One region of the Cellulomonas sp. NPDC055163 genome, then DNA from elsewhere that is predicted to be linked to it. Evidence: riboswitches for the same ligand, from Rfam matches in the RefSeq annotation. Region 1 holds a riboswitch; each other region holds the start of a gene.

Region 1 (7,400 bases):
GCTCGTCGAGGCCCTGCTGGCCCGGTGCCTCGACGACCGCCCGCTGCCCCGGCCGGGGGAGCGGGCCGTGGACGACCCGGCCGCGGCGCTCGACGACCTCCTGGGGGTCCACCGATGAGCACGTGGCTCCGGGTCGTCGCACCCGACAGCGGCGCCGTGCCCACCGTCGCGCCCGGACCGGGGACGCGGCCCGCACCTCCGGCCGGTCCCGCCCACCCGGCGCGCCCCGACCTCGGACCCGCGCGTCCCGCGAGCGCGCTCGACGACGTCGTGCGCGCCCACCTGCCGGGCCTGCTCCGGTACGCGACGGTCCTCACGGGCGACGGGCACACCGCCGCGGACCTCGTCCAGGAGGTGCTCCTGCGCGCGCACGTCCGCTGGACGCGGATCGCCCTCATGGAGCGTCCCGACCTGTACCTCCGGCGCATGGTCACGAACGAGCACCTGTCCTGGCGGCGGCGCTGGCACGTGCGGACGATCCGGCCGGCGGCCGACGAGGTTCTCGCCGCGCACCTCGACCCCGAGGGCGACCACGCGCACCACGTCGTCGAGGACGACGCGATGTGGCGCCGGCTCGAGGCCCTGCCCCCGCGCCAGCGCACGGTGCTCGTGCTGCGCTACTACGAGGGTCTCGACGACCTCGAGATCGCGGGGGTCCTCGGCACGTCCGGGGCGACCGTCCGCTCGCACGCCTCGCGCGCCCTGGCGACCCTGCGCCGCACCGAACCCACGACCCGACCGGAGACGCGATGAGCGAGCACGTCCGAGCCACCGACGACCCCGGCCGGGGCCGTCCGCCCGGTGACCCCGGGCGCCCCCCGACCGACGACGAGCTCACCGCACGCCTGGCCCGGGCCCTCGCCGCGCGGGCGTCCGGCGCACCCGACCCGGCCGTCGTGGCCGCGCGCCTCGAGGCCGCGCTCGCCACGGCCGACCGCGCCGGGGCTGGCGAGCCGACGTCGCTCACCGAGTTCCGGCGGCGCGGCGGTCGCGTCGTCGTCGCGGGGGTCGTCACGTCCGCGCTCGCGGTCGCCGGCGCGGGTGCGGCAGCCGCCGCGGACCCCTACTCGGACGTCGCGCGCGCGGTCGAGAATGTCGCGCAGGCCGTCGGCCTCGAGTGGTCGGCCATGCCGGCGGGGTACACGCGCGAGCAGTACGACGCGTTCTGGGGCGCGGGCTACACGCCGGAGGACGTCGAGGCGCTCGCCGGGCTGTGGAGCACCGACGCCACGGAGACCAAGGCGCGCGCGGGGCAGATGCTCCTCGACGGCCTCGTCCCCCCGGTCCCCGAGGGCACCCGGACCGCGGACCCGGACCCGGACCCGGAGAGCGAGCCGCTCGACCCCGCGGCGTCGGAGGAGGACCGGGCGCGGGCGGCGTTCTGGGACGCCGGCTACACGCCCGAGGACGTGGAGGCGCTCAACGCGCTGTGGCGGAGCGAGTCGCTCGAGACCAAGGCGCGCGCGGGCCGCATGATCCTCGACGGCGAGCCCGTGCCCGTCGCGCCGGGGGAGTCGGTGCCCGGCGACCGGTGAGGCGCGCCGTCCCCGGAGTCGGACCCGCGGACGGCTCAAGATTCACCCGCACGCGCCGATGAAGGGGTGAGCAGCGTGACGGTGAACGCCGACCACCCGCGATCCCGCCGGTCCTGACCGGACGGCGACGCGCGTGGCGCACGGGGGTGCGCGGGCGTGCCGGCTCGCCCGGAGAGAGGGACGCAGATGAGCACCGACGACACCACCGCGCAGGGCACGGCGGCGCACGACGTCACCCCGCCGGAGGTCTCGCGCCGTCGGCTGCTCCGGATGGGCGGCATGGCCGTCGCCGGGGCCGCCGCTGCGACCGCGATCGGCTCGACCTCCGCGTCCGCCGCTGCGGGGGACCCGCTGCTCGCCGGGCGGGCGACCGACGCCGGCACGGCGGGGACGCGCCTGACCGCGACGAGCACGGCACCGGCCCTGTCGCTCGCCAACCCGACGGGCGCGCAGCTCCGGCTCGAGCCGTCCGACCCGGCCGGGTGGACACCGCAGGTCGGCGAGATCAAGAACACCGCCGCGGGTCCGCTCATCGGGCTGGACCGCGACGGCACGGGCGTCGAGCGGGGCTACCTCGTGACGAACCTCGACCTGCAGGACCTCGTCTCGTACCTGCCGATGATCTACGCGCCCGCGCCGACGCGCGTGCTGGACACCCGCTCGGCGGAGGGGCGCGCGTCGATCGTCGGGCGCACGCCGGGCGCGCTCGACGCCGCGGGCCGCATCGTCGGGGGCTCGACGATCGACCTCGCGCTGCACACCGCCACGGGCGACCTCGACGTCGCGAGCGTGTTCCTCAACCTGACCGTGACCCAGGGCGCCGCACCGGGCCACGTCATCATGTGGCCGTACGGCGTCGACCGGCCCGGGACGTCGTCGATCAACTACGGCGCGAACCAGGACGTCGCCAACTTCGCCGTCACGGCCGTCGGCCTGTTCCAGGGCCGTCCCACGGTCCGCCTCTTCGCGACGACCACCGTGCACCTCCTGGTCGACGTGACGGCCGTGTACGGCTCGTTCCCGGTCACGTCCACGGGGGCCGCCTCCGTGCGCAGCCCGCTCCTGCCCGAGCTCCGGGCCGACCTCCAGGGCTGACCCCGCCGGGCGGCCGGTCCCGCCGTGCACCTCCTCCCGACCCCGGGCGCGACGCCGCGCCCGGGGTCACTCCGTCGTGCCGACGACCCGGGGCCGCCGGCCGTGGACACGACGTCCAGCATCTGAGCATTTCCGCGAAACCGTTGACCGCTCACGTGATGGTGCTAGGTTCCCCGCACCACGGTCCCTGGGCCGGGGTAGGTCACGAGCTCCAGCGCGTAGCCCCGGCTGGCTGGACGGCAACCCTCCGCACGGCGGGGTGCCCCGGGTGAGGACCTGGTCGCGGGCGGCAGCGCTCTCGACAACGATGCGCCACCGGGTCGGCACGGGCCGACCGGATGAAGGAGACGACGAGATGAGCGGGCGACCCACCGCCGCCGGACCGGACGCGCGACCGCGCACGTCCTGTTGTCCGCCGGGTGGCAGCCGCGCGCTCACCTGCTGTCGCAGCGCGCTCGCCTGAGCACGACCTCCTCGTGACCGGGCGGCACTGACCGCCCGCACCCTTCCCGCTGACACGTCCCGGGGCACCTCGCTGCCCGTCGCGACGTGCCGCCGCGCGCCCCGCGCGTGCTCAGCGGTCGACCCGCACGCCACGGGCTCCCGCGCGCCACCACGGCGCACCGCCCGGCGCACCCGTACCCGCAGAACGGAACGCCCATGACCCGCCCCGACCCGACCGCGAACCCGCCCGTGCACCTGGGGCTCGACCTGTCCGACGCCGGAGCGCACCCCGCCGCCTGGCGGACCGTCGGCTCCGAGGCCCGCCGCCTGTTCGACGCCGAGCGGCTCGTCGAGCTCGTCGAGACGGCGCAGCGCGGAGCGCTCGACTTCGTCCTGCTCGACGACTCCTTCGCGCTCCAGCCGAGCCGGGAGACGACCCTGCGCGGACGGCTCGACGCGGTCCTCGTCGCCGCCCGGCTGGCGCCCCGCTCGCGGGGGATCGGGCTCGTCGCGGCGGTCGACACGACGCACACCGAGCCGTTCCACGTCTCGAAGGCGATCCAGACGGTCGACCACGCCAGCCACGGCCGCGCCGGGTGGCAGGTCGGCTGGTCCACGACCGACGAGGTCGCCGCCGCGTTCGGCCGCAAGCCCGCGCAGAGCGAGCCCGACGCCGTCGCGGAGGCCGACGAGGCCGTCGAGGTCGTGCGCCGGCTCTGGGACAGCTGGGAGGACGACGCCGAGATCCGGGACGTCGCGACCCACCGGTTCGTGGACCGCGCGAAGCTGCACTACGTCGACCACGACGGCATCCACTTCGCCGTCAAGGGCCCGTCGATCACGCCGCGCTCGCCGCAGGGTCAGCCGCCGGTGGTGGTGCGTGCACAGTCGACCGCGTCGCTCGCGCTCGCTGCCCGGCACGCGGACGTCGTGCGCATCCGCGCCACGAGCCAGTCCGACGCGGCAGCCCGCCGGGCCGAGGTCCGTGCGGCCGCCGCCGACGCCGGGCGCGACCCCGGGTCGCTGCGCGTGCTGGTCGACGCGCTCGTGGTCCTCGGCCCCGACGAGGCGAGCGCCCAGGCACGCCTCGACCTGCTCCAGTCGCTCGAGGGCACGCGCTGGGAGACCGGATCGTTCGCGCACGTCGGCACGGCGCGCGGGCTCGCCCAGCTCGTCCAGGACTGGACCGAGACGGGCGCCGCCGACGGGTTCACGCTGCGCCCCGCGTCGCTGCACACCGACGTCGCGCAGATCGTCGACGAGGTCGTGCCGCGGCTGCGCGCCGGCGGGCTGTTCCGCTCCGCGTACCCGGGTGCGACGTTCCGCGACACGCTCAACCTGCGCCGGCCCGCCAGCCGCTACTCCGCCGCGATCGCGTGACCGCGATGACGAACCGGCCGCGCAAGCAGATCCACCTCGGCGTCCACTTCCCGGGCGTCAACAGCACGACCGTCTGGACCGACCCGCGCTCGGGCAGCCAGATCGACTTCGCGTCGTTCGAGCACCTCGCGCGCCGCGCCGAGGCGGCGAAGCTCGACTTCTTCTTCCTCGCCGAGGGCCTGCGCCTGCGCGAGCACAAGGGGCTGATCCACGACCTCGACGTCGTCGGGCGGCCCGACACGCTGCCGGTCCTCGCGGCGCTCGCGGCGGTCACGGAGCGGCTCGGGCTCGCCGGGACGATCAGCACGACGTTCAACGAGCCCTGGGAGATCGCGCGGCAGTTCGCGACGCTCGACGTCCTCTCGGGCGGGCGTGCGGCGTGGAACCTCGTGACCTCTCCGGACGCGTTCACGGGCGCGAACTTCCGGCGCGGGGGCTTCCTCCCGTACGCCGAGCGCTACGAGCGCGCGGCGGAGCTCGTCGAGGTCGCGCGCGCCCTGTGGGACTCGTGGGACGACGACGCCGTGGTCGCGGACGCCGAGGCGGGGGTGTTCCTGCGGCCCGGCGCTGTGCGGCCCGTCGAGCACCACGGCCGGCACTTCGACGTGCGCGGGGAGTTCACGACGCCGCGCGGCCCGCAGGGCCACCCGGTGCTGTTCCAGGCGGGCGACTCCGCGGAGGGCCGGGACTTCGCGGCCCGTACGGCGGACGTCATCTTCTCGATGCACTCGACGTTCGACGCCGGTCAGGCGTTCTACCGCGACGTCGCCGCACGGCTCGCGGACGCCGGACGGCCCGCGGGCTCGCTCAAGATCCTGCCCGCGACGACGGTCGTGCTCGGCGGCACCGACGCCGAGGCGCAGGAGCGGGCGCGCGAGATCCGGCTGCAGCAGGTCCCGGGCCCGACGGCGATCGCCTTCCTCGAGCAGGTGTGGGGCACCGACCTCACCGCGTACGACCCGGAGGGCCCGCTCCCGGACGTCGAGCCGGACGTGCAGGCCGACGGCGTCACCCGGGGACGGGTGCGGCACGTCAAGGACCCGCGTCCCGTCGTGGCCGAGTGGCGCGCCCGTGCCGCGGCGCACGGCTGGTCGATCCGCGAGCTCGTCATCGAGGTCACCTCGCGCGGGTCGTTCGTCGGGACCGCGCAGCACGTGGCCGACGAGATCGACCGCTACGTGCAGGCCGACGCGAGCGACGGCTTCATCCTCGTGCCGCACCTGACCCCCGGCGGCCTCGACGACGTCCTCGACGAGGTCGTGCCGCTGCTGCAGGAGCGCGGCTCGTTCCGCACCGAGTACGGCGGCCCGACGCTGCGCGACCACCTCGGCCTCGCCCGTCCCGCCGTGACCGACGGGGACCGCGCCGCTGCGGCGCTCGTCGGCTGACCACCACCGCACCCCGAGAGGACCACTCATGACGAGCACCACGACCCGACCCGGCACCTCGGCCAGCACAGCGCCCGCTGCGCACGACCCGTCGGCCGCAGCCCCGCTCGCGTGGACGCGCTGGCGCGCCGAGCGCGAGCGTGCCCTGACGGAGCCGCACGGCTGGCTCACCCCGGTCGCCCTGCGCTGGCTCGCCTCGCGGCCCTCGCCCGTCGAGGGCGTCCCCGGCACGTGGTGGACGGACCCGGCCGGCCACGTGCACCTCGTCGCCGAGCGCGCGGACGGGCTCGTGCTCACCGGCGCGGACGAGCCCCTCGACGGCACTGCCGACTTCGCGGTCCCCGAGGGCGGGTCGCAGGTCGTGGCCCGCTTCCGGCCGGCCGGGCGTCCGGCGGACGACCCGCGTGGCGAGCCCGCCGACGTGGCGGTCGAGCTCGTGCGCCGGACGGGCCGGGACGCGCTGCGGCTCCGGGACGCCTGGGCGCCCGAGCGGCTCGGCTTCGACGGCGTCGCGACGTTCGCCTACGACCCCTCCTGGGTCCTCGACGCCCCGGTCCGCTGGTACGACGAGCCGCAGCCCGTGACCGTCGGCGCCGCCCAGCCGCGGCTCGTCCACCACGTGACCCTCGTCGGCGAGGTCGACCTCGTGCACGGCGGCACCGTGACGACGCTGCGCCTCACGGGCGCGCCCGGCGGCACGGACGCGACGCTGCTGCTCACCGACGAGGCTCCCGGCACGGCACCGTGGCGCGTGCTGCACGTCGAGCGCCCGGCCGGTGCCGCGGCGACCGTGCGCCTCGACCTGAACCGCCTGCTCAACCTCCCGTTCGCGTTCAGCGACCACGGCACCTGCCCGGCGCCCGTCGCCGGCAACCACGTGCCGTTCGCGGTCGAGGCGGGCGAGCGCGCGCCGCACAGCGCCGGCGCGGCGACGGCGTTCGCGGGCACCGGGGCCGGGCGATGACGACGACCACGGCCCGACCGGCCGACGTCGGGGCCGGGCCCGTGGACGAGCGGACGCCGATCGCCGAGCGGACGCCGACCGCCGGCACGGGCGCGGTGCGCGAGGTGCGGTCCGTGCACCTCGACGACCCGCTGGTTCGCCCGCTGCTCGACGAGCTCGCGCACGAGTACGCGACGCGGTACGCCGAGCACTTCGGCGTCGACGCGCTGCGCGCCGAGATGGCCCGCTACCCCGCGCACGAGTTCGCGGCACCCGACGGCGACCTCGTGCTGCTGCTCGAGGACGGGGCCCCGGTCGCCGGCGGAGCGTTCCGCCGGCGCCTCGAGCCCGAGCTCGGGCACGCCGGGCTGCTCGCGCGGAGCGACGCGCGCGCCGCGGACGGCACGCCCGCCGTCGCGACCGCCGAGCTCAAGCGCATCTGGACCGCGAGCACGCACCGCCGCCGGGGCCTCGCCCGCGTCGTCCTCGCTGAGCTCGAGGAGCGTGCCGCGCGCGCCGGGTACGTGCGGGTCTACCTCACGACCGGTCCGCGGCAGCCCGAGGCCGCCGCCCTGTACCTGCGCACGGGCTACACGCCGCTGTTCGACCCGGCGG
Region 2 (7,400 bases), on a different contig from region 1:
CCGCGCGCATCTCCTCCTCGTACTGCTCGGTGCTGAGCTCGCCCTTGTCGTGCGCGGCGCGGGCCTTGCGGATCTCCGGCGTCTGCGGGAACGACCCGATGGTCGTCGTGGGCAGCGGCGGAAGGGCCAGGCGCTCCGCCTGGGCGGTCTTGCGCTCGGCGAACGGTCCGCGGTTGAACGCGTCCTCGGTGAGCGAGGCGACGCGCTCGCGGACCTCGGGGCGGACGACGCCGGGCGCCGCGGCGCGCGAGCGGACCGCGTCCGCCGCCTCGAGCAGCTGCGTGTGGACGGCCTCCCGGCCCTCCGCGAGGCCCTCGGCGAGCGTGACGATCTCGGCGACCTTCTGGTCGGCGAACGCGAGCCAGGACTTCAGCGTCGCGTCGAGCGCGGGCTCGTCGTCGAGCGTGTGCGGGACGTGGAACAGGGACGTCGACGTGCCGGCCGCGACCTGCGCCGCACCGAGCGTCTCGAGGCGCTCGAGCACCTCGAGCTTCGCGGACAGGTCCGCGCGCCAGATGTTGTGACCGTCGATGACACCGCCGACGACGACCTTGCCCGCGAGGCCGGGCACGGCGGCCGTGGGGGCGGCGCCCCGGACGAGGTCGAGCGCGACACCCTCGACGTCCGACGCCGCGACGACGTCGAGGCTCTCCGCGAGGTCCGCGTAGGGCGCGGCGACGAGGATCGCCGGGCGCTCGGGGCGGGCGAGCTCGGTCGCGAGCACGGTGTACGCCTGCGTGAACGCCTCGCGGACGCGGTCGAGCGGGACGTCGAGCGACTCGGAGACGAGCGCGGGCTCGTCGAGCTGGACCCACGTGGCGCCGGCCTTCGCGAGCTCGCGGAGCACCGTCGCGTACACGGACAGCAGGTCCGCGAGGCGGTCGAGCGGGGAGAAGCCCTCGGGCGCGGTCTCGGTCGGCTTCGCGAGCGCGAGGTACGTGACCGGGCCGACGAGGACCGGGCGCGTCAGGACGCCGTCGGCGAGGCCCTCGACGAACTCGCGGACCGTGCGGTCGCTCGCGTAGCGGAACTCCGTCTCGGGGCCGATCTCGGGGACGAGGTAGTGGTAGTTCGTGTCGAACCACTTGGTCATCTCGAGCGGCAGGTCCTCCCCGCGGCCGCGGGCGACCGTCGAGTACCCCGCGAGGTCGAGGCGGCCCTCGGCGTCGACGAGGTCGGCGAAGCGGGCCGGGACGGCACCCACGAGGTTCGTCGCGTCGAGCACCTGGTCGTAGAACGAGAACGCGCTCGGGATCGCGGGCACGTCGGTGCGCAGGCCCAGGCCGGCGAGGTGCGTGCGGGTGCGCCTGCGCAGGTCGGCGGCGACCGCCTCGACCTCCTCGGCGGACGTCTTGCCGGCCCAGAACGCCTCGATGGCCTTCTTGAGCTCGCGGCGGGGACCGATGCGCGGGTAGCCGAGGATCGTCCCGGCGGGGAACTCGGGCAGCCCGGAAGCGGCTGTGGCGGGGGTGGTGCTCGTCATCGTGGGTCCTCGATCAGTTCGTGGGGGCGGGGACAGGGCTGGGTGAGCCGGCCTGTGGCCTGGGGGCCCGGTCGGGAGCTGTCGGAGCTCCGCCGCCGAGGTGTGCACCCTCGAGCAGGTCCAGCGCGGCGTGGTGGGTGTTGAAGGTGTAGACGTGGACGCCGGGTGCGCCGCCGTCGAGCACGGCGTTCACGAGGTCGACGCTCGCGCGGATGCCGACACGGTGACGCTCGGCGTCGTCCTCGACGGACCCCAGGCGCTCGAGCAGCGGCCGCGGGACGGCGACGCCCGTGAGCGCCTCGACCCGCAGGAGCCGGGCCGGGTCGGTCGTCGGGATGATGCCGGGGATGATCGGGATCGTGACGCCGGCCTCGCGCGCCTCGGCGACGAGCTCGAGGTAGCTGCCCGCGTCGAAGAAGACCTGCGTGATCGCGAAGTCGGCCCCGGCCTCCTGCTTGGCGAGCAGTGCCGCGACGTCCTGCGCGCGGGTGCTGCCCGTGCCGGCGTTGCCGCGCGGGAAGGCGGCGACGGCGATCGACAGGGGACGCACGGTCGCGCGGACCTTCTGCGCGAGGCTCTGCCGGCAGCGACGCTCCTCGATCTCGCGGAGCAGCGCGACGAGCTCGCTCGCGGTCTCGAGTCCCTCGGGGTGCGGGCGCCAGTCCGGCTGGTCGGCCGGCGGGTCGCCGCGCAGCGCGAGGAACGACCGGACGCCCTCGTCGAGGAACTCCTCGACGACCGCGGTGACCTCGGCGCGGGACGTCCCGACGCAGGTCAGGTGCGCGATCGGGTTGAGCGACGTCTCGCGCAGCAGGCGGCGGACGAGCCCGCGCGTGGTGTCGCGCGTCTTGCCCGACGCCCCGTACGTCACGGAGACGAAGTCGGGGCGGGCCTCGCCGAGCGCCTGGATCGTCGCCCACAGCTTGGGGGCGGCGTCCGGGTTGCGCGGCGGGAACAGCTCGAACGAGACCGTCGGCCGGTCGACCGGTGCGACCAGCTCCCGTGCACCCGGGGCCGTGCGCACGGCGGCGACGGTCGGGGAGTCGCGCGGGGCGGGGGGTGCGTCGGGCGCGGCGTCGGTCACGGGCGCGCTCATGAGGCGGTCCGGCGCGGGGTGGCCGCCCGGGAGGGTCGCGGACACGGGGACGTGCACGTCATCGTCAACTCCATCGAACCTGGCGGAAGCACCCACACCCTCGAGAGAGGGGGGTTGCTGCGGCGTCGACGAGCCAGGACTCTCGGCCGCTCTGGATGGTGAGCCGAGCATAGGGCCGGTCCCGCATGCTGAGCAATGCCTCTCACCAACCGAGATGGGCGCGTCCACCGCTGGGCGGTCTGCCGTGCGAGCCGCGCCCGGGCGGAGGCGACGAGGTGAGGTGCGGGTCGGGCGAGGTGCAGTCGGGCGGCGAGGAGCGGGTCGGGCGATGTGCAGGCCGGGCGAGGTGCGGGTCCGGCGCCGGCCGGGTCAGGCGATCGAGGCTACCGGGGTCGGGGTCCGCATCGGCCGTGCCGCGACGTGCCCCTGCCCGGCGACGTCGACCGCGACGCTCGTCAGCCGCGCCGAGCCGTCCGGCTCGACCTCCACCGTGGAGACGGACGCGTTGGGCAGCGGCACGAGACCGACCTCGTCGACCGTCGCGAGGTAGGCCCCGAGCGCGAGCCCGTGCCCGACGACGAGCACGTGCCCGCCGTCGTCGTGCTGCGCGGCGATCCGCGCGAACACGTCGCGGGTCCGGTGCATGAACTCGGCGCCGGGCTCCCCGCCCGGCAGGCCCGGGTGGCGGCCCGCGAGGACCTCCGTGACGAGGTCCGGCCACGCGGCGACCTCGTCGAGCACGCCCTCGTGCTTGCGCTCGTAGATGCCGAAGCTGTACTCGAGCAGCCCGGGGTCGGTGCGCAGGCGGACGTCGGGGTGGTGGCGCAGCAGCTCGACGGCGGTCGCGACGGCCCGCCCCGACGGCGAGGACCACGCGGCGGTGAACGGTGTCCCGGCGAGGTGCCGGGCGGTGGTGCGGACGCCTGCGCGGCCGTCGCGCGTGAGCGGCGAGTCGCAGCGTCCCTGCATGATCCGGCGTGCGTTGAAGTAGGTGCGCCCGTGCCGGACGAGCGTCAGCGTGAGGGTCATCGGTGCCCTGCTCTCTCTCGGTGTCCCCTCCGACGCTAAGGAGCACGTGTGTCGGCCGGACGAAGACGGCGTGACGAACAGGCGACGATGTCCACCGGCGACGACGTGCCCGCTCAGCGACCGCTGACGACGTGCCGCTCAGCGACCGGTGACGACCGGGCAGCCCGCGAGGTGGTCGTCGACGAGGCCGCACGCCTGCATCGCCGCGTACACGGTGGTCGGCCCGAGGAAGCGGAAGCCGAGACGCTTGAGCTCGCGGGCCAGCGCCTTCGACTCGTCGGTCTGCGCGGGCACGTCGGTCCAGGTCGCGGGTCGTGGGCGTGCGCCGGCCACGGCGTCGGCGGGAGCGAACGACCAGACCAGCTCGTCGAGAGTCCGCCCGGCCTCGTGCAGCGCGAGGACCGCCCGGGCGTTGGCGATCGTGGCCTCGATCTTGGCGCGGTTGCGGACGATGCCCGCGTCCGTGAGCAGCAGGTCGACGTCCGCGTCGTCGAACCGCGCGACCGCCTCGGGCTCGAAGTCGGCGAACGCGGCGCGGAACGCGGGCCGCTTGCGCAGGATCGTGATCCAGGCGAGGCCGGACTGGAAGCCCTCGAGGGCCAGGCGCTCGAGAAGCGCGCGGTCGCCGTGCACCGGGACGCCCCACTCCTCGTCGTGGTAGGCCTCGTAGAGCGGGTTGCCGTCGCCGAAGCAGCGGGCGCCGGGCGTCGCGAGCGGGACGGCCGCCGGTTCGGGGGTCTCGGTGGGGGTCATGCGGCGATCCTGCCGTGCGGCGCCCACGCCGTGACGAGCCCGCGCGGACGCCTGGGTCCGACGCTGCCCAGGGCGGGCCGTGGGTGCGTCACCGCACGGCTGGCCCGGCGGGTCCGACCGCGCGCCGACGTCGTCCGACCCCGCACGGCGGCGGCGCTACGGCGACGCGTCCCCGGCCGACCGCTCGGCGACGAGAGCCGCGACGCCGTCGAGGATGAGGCGGGCCCCGAAGTCGAGGTCGGGGTCGTCGGGAGGTCCGTCGAAGGCGAACGCGCCCTCGTCGACCGCCGCGGCGAGCGCGGGGTGCTCGTCGGGCCGCACGAGGGCCGCGATGATCGCGCCGTAGTCGGCGACGCGCGGGGTGTCGTCGTCCTGCGGCTCGGCGGCGGCGCGCTCGTAGGCGGTGAACTCGCTCGCGAGCCGCGCCTCGCTGAGCGCGTGCGACGCGAGGAGGGCCGCGACGCCGAGCTTCTCCGCCGCGTGCACGTGCGTCCCGTCGAGCGCGCCGACCATCGCCTCCATCCACGCGAGGCGGTGCGGGCCGGTCGCGTGCAGCGCCGCGTCGCTCTGCGCGAGCCAGGGGTGCGCGCGCAGGACGGGGCCCTGCGCGCGCACGAGCTGCTCGAGGCGGGGCCGCCAGCCGTCCGGCGCGCCGGGCTCGGGCGCCGGGGGCGGGCCCACGGCGGCGTCGGCCATGAGCGCGAGGACCTCGTCCTTCGAGGAGACGTAGCGGTAGAGCGACATGGTGGTGAAGCCGAGCGACTCGGCGAGCCGGGCCATCGACACGGCGCCGAGCCCCTCGGAGTCGGCGAGCGCGACGGCGGCGTCGGCGATGCGGTCGAGGGTCAGGCTCGGGCGGGGGCCTCGGCGGGGCGGCTCGGCGGCGCGCCAGAGGACCTCGACGTCGCGCGGCAGGCGGACCGGGCGGTCGGGGGCCTCCTCGGCGGGGGCGAGCCCGGCCCGGGCGGCCCGGCGGCGGGCCTCGGCGACCTCGCGTGCGGCTCGCTGCTGCGCGAGCGCGGCGGCCTGGACGGCCTTCTCGGCCTCGCGCTGGGCCCGGGCGGCGTCGCGCTCGGCCTGCTGGAGCTCACGCTCGCGCTCGGCGCGCGAGCGCTCCGCCTCCTTCGCGGCGGCCCGCTCCGCGCGCTCGCGGTCGCGGCGCGCACGCTCGGCGTCCTTCGCCGCCGCCTGGTCGGCCTTCTCGCGGTCGCGCCGCTGCCGCTCGGCCTCCTTGGCGGCCGCCCCCTGGGCCTTCTCGCGGTCGCGCCGGAGCAGCTCGGCCTCGCGGCGGGCCGCCTGCGCCTCGCGCTCGACGGCGGCTGCGTCGTCGGGCGCGCTGCTCGGGTCCTGCTCGTGTGCGCTCACGGCACCTCCTTGACCCGATCCTAGAACTGTGTACATCATAAACAGCACAGTGTGCGGCATACACAGATAGGACTCACGATGACCGACCCGATCGTCCTGACCCGAGGGCTGCGCAAGTCCTACGGCGCCACGCCCGTGCTCGACGGCCTCGACCTGGAGATCGGGCGCGGCGAGGTGCTCGCGCTGCTCGGCCCCAACGGCGCCGGCAAGACCACGACCGTCGGGATCCTCGCGACGCTCGTCCGGCCCGACGCCGGCACCGCGACCGTCGCCGGCCACGACGTCGTCCGCGAGCCCGAGCGCGTCCGGCACGTCATCAGCCTCACCGGGCAGCACGCCGCGGTCGACGAGCTGCTCACCGGCCGGGAGAACCTGCACCTCATGGCGCACCTCGCCCACCTCGGGCGGCGCGAGGTCCGCCGCCGCAGCACCGACCTCCTCGACCTGTTCGACCTCGCCGGCGCCGCCGACCGGCAGGTCCGCACCTACTCGGGCGGCATGCGGCGCCGGCTGGACCTCGCGGTCAGCCTGCTCGCACGGCCCCGGGTGATCTTCCTCGACGAGCCGACGACGGGCCTCGACCCACGGAGCCGCCTCGGGCTGTGGGACGTCATCCGGGAGGTCGTCGCCGCGGGGACCACGCTGCTGCTCACGACCCAGTACCTCGACGAGGCGGACCGGCTCGCGGACCGCGTCGCGGTGCTCGACCGGGGCCGGGTCATCGCCGAGGGCCCGGCCGCCGAGCTCAAGCGGCGGGTCGGGTCCGCGCACGTCGAGCTCGCCCTCGCCGACGGGACGACCGAGCGGATCGAGACCGACGCGAGCGTCGCCGACGTGCGGCGCATCCTCGCGGGCGTCGAGGACCGCGGGCTGCCCGTCGACCACTGGCGCGTCGCCGTCCCCACCCTCGACGACGTCTTCCTGACCCTGACCGGCGCCCCGGCGCGCACCGACGACCTCGTCACCGCGGAGGCATCATGACCACGCTCGCACCCTCACCGCTCGGGCCGGTCGACGGCACCCTCGACCACGCCGCGCGCGCCGCCGCCGAGCGCCCCCTGCTCGGCTGGGCGGCCCACGACGCGCGCACGATGATCGGCCGCAGCCTGCGCCGGTCCGTGCGCGAGCCCGACACGCTGATCATGGCCGTCGCGCTGCCGGTGGTCATCATGCTGCTGTTCGTCACGGTGTTCGGCGGCGAGATCGACACCGGGATGGCGTACGTCGACTTCGTCGTCCCCGGGATCATCCTGCTGTGCGCGGGCTACGGCGCCTCGACGACGGCGGTCGCGGTGGCCAGCGACGTCACCGGCGACATCATGAGCCGGTTCCGGTCGCTGCCGGTGCGCCTGTCGAGCGTGCTCACCGGGCACGTCGTCGCGAGCCTCGCCCGCAACGCGGTGTCGACGTCGCTCGTCGTCGCCGTGGCGTTCCTCCTGGGGTTCCGGCCGTCCGCGGGCCCGCGGGAGTGGGTGCTCGTCGTCGCGCTCCTCGCCGCCTACGTGCTCGCGCTGACGTGGCTCGCGGTGTGCGTGGGCGTCGTCGCGTCGAGCCCCGAGGCGGCGAGCGGGTTCAGCTTCGGGATCATGTTCCTGCCCTACGTGTCGAGTGCGTTCGTCCGCCCCGAGACCATGCCCGCGGCGCTCGAGTGGTTCGCGCGGTACCAGCCCGTGA
Region 3 (7,400 bases), on a different contig from region 1:
TCGGCCTCGTGCCCGGTCGGCCCGGCGTCCGGACGCGGACGCCAGGCCGCCCCACGGCTCGCCCAGGAGACCCACGGCTCGTCCACGCCGACCCACGGCTCGCCGAGGAGCGGAGCGGACGGGTCAGCCCGCGAGCGGCTCCAGCGCCTGCGCGAGGTCCTCGACCAGGTCCTCGACGTCCTCGAGCCCGACCGACAGCCGCACGGTCGCCTCGCCGATCCCGACCTTCGCGCGGCCCTCAGCACCGAGCTTGCGGTGCGTCGTCGTCGCGGGGTGCGTCGCGATCGACTTGGCGTCGCCGAGGTTGTTCGAGATGTCGACGATCCGCAGCGCGTCGAGCACGCCGAACGTGACCTTCTTGGAGTCGTCGACGGACGCGCCCTCGGGGACGGCCAGGTCGAGCGTCACCACGGTCCCGCCGCCGCTCTGCTGGCGCAGCGCGAGCTCGTGCTGCGGGTGCGAGGGCAGGTACGGGTAGCGCACGGACGCGACGCCGGGGTGCTGCTCGAGCCACGTCGCGACGCGCAGCGCCGACGCCGTCTGGTGGCGCACGCGCAGCGACAGCGTCTCGAGGCCCTTGAGCAGGACCCATGCGTTGAACGGGCTGAGCGACGGGCCCGTGTTGCGGATGAGCGTCTGCACGGGGCCGTGCACGTACTCCTCGGAGCCGAGGATCGCCCCGCCGAGCACCCGGCCCTGGCCGTCGATGTGCTTGGTCGCGGAGTAGACGAGCACGTCGGCGCCGTGCTCGAGCGGCCGTGACAGGACGGGCGTCGCGAAGACGTTGTCGACGACCACGACGGCGCCCGCGTCGTGCGCGAGGCGGCTCACCGCGGCGATGTCGACGAGGTCCTGCATGGGGTTGGACGGCGTCTCGAAGAACACGACGTCGGTCGGGGTCGCGAGCGCCTCCTCCCACTGGGCGAGCACGTGCCCGTCGACGTAGTCGGTGGTGACGCCCCACCGCGCCAGGATGTCGTCGAGGATCACCACGGTCGACCCGAAGAGGGCCCGCGACGCGACGACGCGCGAGCCGGTGCTCACGAGCGCGGCGAGGGCCGTGAACACCGCGGACATGCCGGTCGCGGTGGCGTACGCCGCCTCGGCCCCGTCGAGCAGGCGCAGCCGCTCCTCGAACGTCGAGACCGTCGGGTTGGAGTAGCGCGAGTACAGGAACCGGTCGACGTCGCCGGCGAACGCCGACTCGGCCTCGCCGGCCGACCCGTACACGTACCCCTGGGTCAGGAACAGCGCCTCCGACGTCTCGCCGAACTCGGTGCGCACGAGCCCGCCGCGCACCGCGAGCGTGTCGGGGCGCAGGGTGCTGCGGTCGACCGAGCGGTCGTCCCAGTCGAACGGTCCGGGCGTGCGGCGGGCGCTCACCGCTGCCGCCAGGGGAGCCCGGCCGCGCGCCAGCCGGTCGCCCCGCGCTGCCCGTCCGGGCCGACGCCGCCCTCGAACCCGTCGAGCACGTTGTACGCGGGGCCGAGGCCCGCGGCGGTGGCGAGCTTCGCGGCGCCGACCGACCGGACGCCCGAGCGGCACAGGAAGACGACGGGCCGCTCGTCGCCGGGTTCGAGGCCGCTCGTGCGCAGCTCGTCGACGAACGCCGGGTTGGGCCGGCCGGTGCCGTCGACCCACTGCACGAACGCCGCGGGGCGCCCGGTGGTGGACGTGTCGGGGACGCCGATCGCCGTCCACTCGCCGTCGGTGCGGACGTCGACGAGCAGCGCGCGCTCGTCGTGCTCCAGCAGGTCCCACGCCTGCTGCGGGGTCAGGTCACCCGCGTAGCCGCCGGTGCTCATGCGGGGAGCACCTGGGCGCGCGGCGTGGGGAACGCGCCGGTCGCCGGGGTCGCGTCGGGCAGGACGACCGCCTGCGCGACGACCACCCGGGTGCCGTCGAACGTCGCGGCGGGGCCCCCGTGCAGCACGTAGCCCTCGTCGAGCGCGGCGCTGACGCGCTCGCAGAAGCTGCGGTCGTCGGGCCCGGTCAGGAGCCGGTAGCGCAGGCGCTCGGGCTCGGGGGTGCTGGGCCCGGGCTCGCCGGTGCCGCCGGTCCCGGTCGTCGGGTCGGGTGCGTCGCTCATGTCGCCTCCATCGGTCCTGGCGGTAGCACCCTGCTCCAGGCACGTGGTGCCTGCGGGTTGCTGCGGCGTCGTCGAGCCAGATCTCTCGGCCGCTCTGGATGGTGACGGTGATCGTAGGCTCACGTGCGGCTGCCGTCCAAGCCTCGACCCCAGGCTGTCCGGCATGCGAGACGCAATGCCCACCCGTTGACACCGGCAGTCCTCCCCGGGGATTCTCGACCCAGGTCATGAGTGCCAGCACGAAGCCCCGGCTTGCTGGCCGGCAACCCTCCTCCGCGGTGGGGTGCCCCGGGTGACGACCTGGCCGTGCCGCCGATCGGCGGACGGCAAGCGCGGGGTCCTCCTCACGGGTCCCCACCGACCTGTCGAGGAGCACCATGTCCGTGATCACCGAGGCCACCACCTGTGCGACGACACGCGCGCCCCTGGACGGGCTCCTGCCCGTCGTCGGCGGCGCGACGCAGGTGCCGCTGCTCGACGGCACGAGCCGCACCTACGCCAACCTCGACTACGCGGCGAGCGCCCCCGCGCTCGAGGCCGTCGCGGCGCGCGTCACCGAGGTCCTGCCGCTCTACGCGTCCGTGCACCGCGGCGCGGGCTACCTCTCGCAGGTCTCCACCGCGCTCTACGAGGCGTCCCGCCAGACGATCGCCCGGTTCGTCGGCGCCCGCGCGGACGACGTCGCGATCATCACCCGGAACACGACCGACGCGCTCAACCTGCTCGCGGGCGTCGTCCCCGCCGGCGCCGACGGGACCCCCGGCCGGGTGCTCGTGCTGGACGTCGAGCACCACGCCAACCTGCTGCCGTGGGGTCAGGGCCCGGACCGCGCGTCCACGGTCGTGCCGATCGCCGGCACCGTCGCCGAGACCCTCGAGGTGCTGGCCCGCGAGCTCGCCGCGCACCCGCACGCGCTCGTCGCGGTCACCGGGGCGTCGAACGTCACGGGCGAGGCGCTGCCGCTCGACGAGGTCGTGCGGCTCGCCCACGCCGCGGGCGCACGCGTCGTGGTCGACGGCGCGCAGCTCGTCCCGCACCGCGGCTTCGACCTCGCCGCGACCGGGGTCGACTACGTCGCGTTCTCGGGGCACAAGACGTACGCGCCGTTCGGTGCGGGGGCGCTCGTGGGCCGGCGCGACTGGCTCGACGCGGGCGAGCCGTACCTCGCGGGCGGCGGCGCGGTGCGCGACGTGCGCGCCGACCGGACGATCTGGCAGCCCGCGCCCGCCCGCCACGAGGCCGGGTCCCCGAACGTCGTCGGCGCGATCGCGCTCGCCGAGGCCTGCGAGGTGCTCGCCGACCTGCCCGCCGGGGCGCTCGAGGCGCACGAGGCCGCGCTGCGCTCGCGCCTCGTCGACGGCCTCGCGGCGCTCGACGGCGTGCGGGTCGTGCGGATCTGGCCCGACTCCGGCGAGCCCGTCGGGGTCGTGACCTTCACGGTCGGCGAGCACGACCCGGGCCTCGTCGCCGCCTACCTCGCCGCCGAGCACGGGATCGGCGTGCGCGACGGGCGGTTCTGCGCGCACCCGCTGCTCCGGCACCTCGGCGCCACGGACGGCGCCATCCGCGCGTCCGTCGGGGTCGGCACGCCCTCGGAGGCCGTGGACCGGCTCGTCGCCGGTGTCGCGGCGTTCCTCGCCGAGGGTCCGGGCGCGCGCTACGCGGTGCAGGACGGCTGCTGGGTCGTCGCGCAGGACACCCGCCCGCTCATCCCGCTGCACGGCCTCGACGGCCTCGCGGCGACGGCGGCGGCGTGCGGCCCGGCGATCGACTGACGCCCGGTGATCGACCGACGCCCGGTGATCGACTGACGCTCGGCGATCGACTGACGCCCGGCGACCGACCGACGCCCGGTGGTCGACTGACGGGACCGGGGCCGGCTCACGCGCGCGTCGGCTCCAGGTCCGGCCGGCTGTCCCGTTCGCGCAGCAGCCGGCCGAACGCGGCGGCCGTCTGCGGCGGCGCGAAGTGGAACCCCTGCGCCCGGTCGCAGCCCAGCCGGCGCAGGATCGCGTGCTGGTCCGGCGACTCGACGCCCTCGGCGACCACACCGAGCCCGAGCGCCCGCGCCATGCCGAGCACGGCCTCGACGAGGTGCAGGTCGCGGGCGTCGCGCGCGAGTCGGGCGACGAAGGAGCGGTCGATCTTGAGCTCGGACATCGGCAGGTCCTGCAGGTAGGACAGCGACGAGTAGCCCGTCCCGAAGTCGTCGACCGAGAGCTGCACCCCGGTGGCGCGGAGCCGGTCGAGGCTCTCGCGCCCGTGCGTCGCCCAGCGGACGAGCGTCGACTCGGTGACCTCGAGGCACAGCCGCTCGGCGGGCAGCCCCGTCTCGCGCAGCACGTCGGCGACGAGCGGCACGAACGCGCCGTCCTGGAGCTGGGCGCCGGAGACGTTGATCGAGATCCGCAGCGGGTGCCCGTCGACGCACCACCGGGCGGCCTGGTCGCACGCGGTGCGCAGCACGACCTCGCCGACCGCCGAGATCAGGCCCGTCTCCTCGGCGACCGGCACGAACTCGAGCGGCGCGACGAGCCCACGCGTCGGGTGCAGCCAGCGCACGAGCGCCTCCGCGCCGGTGATCCGGCCCGACGCGACCTCGACGAGGGGCTGGTAGAACACGACGAGCTCGCCGTCGGCGAGCGCGCGGCGCAGCGCCTGCTCGGTCTCGAGGTAGCGCGTCGCGCGCCGCTGCATCGACGCGTCGAACACCGCCCAGTCGATGCCGAGCTCGCGCGCGCGGCCCATCGCCGTGTCGGCCTCGCGCAGCAGCCGCTCGGGCGCCGAGTCGTGGTCCTGCGGCGCGATCCCGATCGCCGCGGTCAGCACGATGCCCGCGCTCCCGACGTCGACCGGCTCGGCGAGCGCCGCGAGCAGCCGCTGCGCGAGCACGACCGCGCCGTCCACGGTCAGGTCGCGGCCCAGCACCATGAAGTCGTGCCCGCCCTCGCGCACGAGCAGGTCCCCGGGCCGCAGCGCCGAGCTCAGGCGCGCCGAGGCCTCGACGAGCACCCGGTCGGCGCCGTCGTGCCCGAGGCTGTCGCTGATCGTCTGGAAGCGGTTGAGGCCGACGCACAGCACCGAGACGCGGGCGCCGCTCGTGCCGTCGAGCGCCCGGGCGAGCCGCTCGCGCAGCAGCTCCTTGTTGGGCAGCCCGGTGAGGCGGTCGTGCGTCGCCTGGTGGGCGAGGCGCGCCTCGTGGCCGGCGCGGACGTCGAGCAGCGTGGTGAACTCCCGCGCGAGCTGCCGGAGCTCCGCGGGCCCGGCGACCTCGACCTGGGCGGCCGCCGCCGAGCCGGTGGTGCGTGCGCCCGTGACCGCGGCGGTGAGCGCGCGCAGCGGGCGGGCGACCCGGCGCTGGGCGAGCCACCCGAGCACGACGATGGCGAGCAGGGCGAGCGAACCGAGGACGGCGAAGGTCGAGAGGGTCTGCCGTGCGTCGGCGACGACCGACGCGGCATCGACACCGCGGTACACGCGCCACCCCGCGGGCTGGACGTCCGCCGAGGCGAACAGCCGCGCGACGCCGTCCGGCGCGTCGGTCTCGCCGGAGCGCCGCGTCGGGTCGACGACCGCCCCGACGAGCGCCGCAGGGTCCCGCCCGGAGGCGGAGACGACGCGCCCCGTGCCGATGTCGACGATCCCGATGACGGAGTCGGTGCCGAGCCCCAGGATCGAGCCGAGGTCGCCGGCGACGGTCCCGACGTCGAGGAACAGGACCGCCGCGGCCCGCCCCCCGGCGTCGTCGGACGCGAACGCGCGCGCGACGACGATCGAGGGGCGCCCGGTGGCGGGGTCCTGCGCACCCCACAGGACCTGCGTCGACGAGGTCCCGAGCGTGCGGGTGAGCCACTCGCTCCCGGCGTGCAGCCCGGGTGCGGCGAGCGTCTGCTCGGGCCGTGACGTGCACGCGACGTCACCGGCGCCGGTCACGAGCGACACGCGCACCTCGGTGAGGATCGTCGCCCCTGCGGGCGGCAGGACGCACCCGGGGCCGTCGTCGAGCAGAGTGGCCAGGCCCGGCGCAGCGACGAGCGACTCCACCTGCGCGCGCGCCGAGACGACCGACTGCGTCACCGTCCAGGCGGCGAGCTCGGCGTCGGCGCGCAGGTCGGCGGTCGCGTGCTCGCGGGCCCGCTGGGCGTTCGTCTGGTAGGCGTACCCGAGGCCCAGCGTGGTGGCGAGCACGAGCACGGAGAGTGCGACGGCCACGTAGGTGCCGACCGGCCAGGCGCCCGACGCAGGCGCGCCGGCCCGGGCGTCCCCGTCGGACCACCGTGCGCGACCGGGCGAGGGCGCGCTCGTACCCCTCATGCGCCTACCCCCCTCGATCGGCGCGACCGCTGACCGTCGGCACAGGACGCCGGCCGGGTGAGCAGGTCGTGCTCCCGAGCGGCGCGCGTGCCAGGTCCTGGTCCACTGTAGGCAGACTCGGCCCGAGCGCACGGGCTGACGCGAGTGGGGGGTCGTGCGTCGACGCGTGCCCCGGCCGGGCCGCGGTGCGTCGGCGGGTTCCGGGGGCGGGGGTCGTGCGGCCGGGTGACCACGGGCCTGAGCCGGCGGCTTGATCGCGGGACGAAAGAGGTCGCCCGCCGCCCGGCCCGTGTGCTTGGTTGTGCAGCGTGCTCCACGACCTCACGCTCGACGGCTTCGGCGTCCGCCTCGTCCCCCTCGCCCCCGAGCACGCGGAAGGCCTCGCGGCGTTCGTCGACGACCGCATCTGGGCCGGGATGTCGACCCCCGTCCCGCGCGGGGTCGACGCGATGCGCACGCACGTCGAGGCCGCCGTCGCGGCACCGGGACGCGTCGCGCTCGCGGCGCTCGACGCCGGGACGGGCGAGGTCCGCGGCAGCACCTCGTTCTACGACCTCGCGCCCGAGCTCGCCCGCGTCGAGATCGGGCACACGTACTTCGCGCCGCGCTGGTGGGGCACGTCCACCAACCCGGCGTGCAAGTACCTCATGCTGCGGCACGCCTTCGAGGAGTGGGGGATGCAGCGCGTCGCGCTGCGGGCCGACGCTCGCAACACCCGCTCGGTCGCGGCGATCACGCGGCTCGGTGCGGTCCCGGAGGGCGTGCTGCGCAGCCACCGCGTCGCGCCCGACGGCTCGCGCGGCGACACCGCCTACTTCTCGGTGCTGGCCGACGAGTGGCCCGCGGTGCGCGACGGGCTGCTCGCACGCCTCGCAGGAGCACCGCGCTGAGCCGTCCTGCGTCCGCAGGGTCTCCGGCGTGCGGCCGCCCGCTGGGCCCGCGCCGGGGCCGACAGTGCGGAGACGGCCGCGGCACGTCCCGCCCGAGGTGCTGGAGC

The links. Region 1 has a riboswitch for S-adenosylmethionine ahead of ACWFNE_RS07475 (LLM class flavin-dependent oxidoreductase). Riboswitches for the same ligand answer to the same signal wherever they lie in the genome.
Region 2: linked by a shared signal. The riboswitch ahead of ACWFNE_RS02280 (methylenetetrahydrofolate reductase) and the one ahead of ACWFNE_RS07475 (LLM class flavin-dependent oxidoreductase) in region 1 are both predicted to bind S-adenosylmethionine.
Region 3: linked by a shared signal. The riboswitch ahead of ACWFNE_RS14360 (DUF1737 domain-containing protein) and the one ahead of ACWFNE_RS07475 (LLM class flavin-dependent oxidoreductase) in region 1 are both predicted to bind S-adenosylmethionine.

What each region holds. Positions count from the first base shown of each region.
Region 1 covers NZ_JBSGSU010000003.1:273,472-280,871, forward strand. Annotated here, with positions in the region: gene ACWFNE_RS07455 (amidoligase family protein) at 1-118, shown strand, start outside; gene ACWFNE_RS07460 (RNA polymerase sigma factor) at 115-753, shown strand; gene ACWFNE_RS07465 (hypothetical protein) at 750-1,535, shown strand; gene ACWFNE_RS07470 (hypothetical protein) at 1,722-2,630, shown strand; SAM riboswitch class IV at 2,831-2,944, shown strand; gene ACWFNE_RS07475 (LLM class flavin-dependent oxidoreductase) at 3,291-4,454, shown strand; gene ACWFNE_RS07480 (NtaA/DmoA family FMN-dependent monooxygenase) at 4,460-5,842, shown strand; gene ACWFNE_RS07485 (DUF1684 domain-containing protein) at 5,871-6,806, shown strand; gene ACWFNE_RS07490 (GNAT family N-acetyltransferase) at 6,803-7,400, shown strand, end outside.
Region 2 covers NZ_JBSGSU010000001.1:534,735-542,134, reverse strand. Annotated here, with positions in the region: gene metE (5-methyltetrahydropteroyltriglutamate--homocysteine S-methyltransferase) at 1-1,483, opposite strand, end outside; gene ACWFNE_RS02280 (methylenetetrahydrofolate reductase) at 1,497-2,579, opposite strand; SAM riboswitch class I at 2,647-2,741, opposite strand; gene ACWFNE_RS02275 (histidine phosphatase family protein) at 2,949-3,608, opposite strand; gene ACWFNE_RS02270 (DNA-3-methyladenine glycosylase I) at 3,747-4,361, opposite strand; gene ACWFNE_RS02265 (TetR/AcrR family transcriptional regulator) at 4,518-5,726, opposite strand; gene ACWFNE_RS02260 (ATP-binding cassette domain-containing protein) at 5,805-6,707, shown strand; gene ACWFNE_RS02255 (ABC transporter permease) at 6,704-7,400, shown strand, end outside.
Region 3 covers NZ_JBSGSU010000006.1:389,206-396,605, forward strand. Annotated here, with positions in the region: gene ACWFNE_RS14350 (O-succinylhomoserine sulfhydrylase) at 124-1,383, opposite strand; gene ACWFNE_RS14355 (rhodanese-like domain-containing protein) at 1,380-1,805, opposite strand; gene ACWFNE_RS14360 (DUF1737 domain-containing protein) at 1,802-2,089, opposite strand; SAM riboswitch class I at 2,094-2,194, opposite strand; SAM riboswitch class IV at 2,313-2,428, shown strand; gene ACWFNE_RS14365 (aminotransferase class V-fold PLP-dependent enzyme) at 2,467-3,864, shown strand; gene ACWFNE_RS14370 (putative bifunctional diguanylate cyclase/phosphodiesterase) at 3,971-6,403, opposite strand; gene ACWFNE_RS14375 (GNAT family N-acetyltransferase) at 6,712-7,293, shown strand.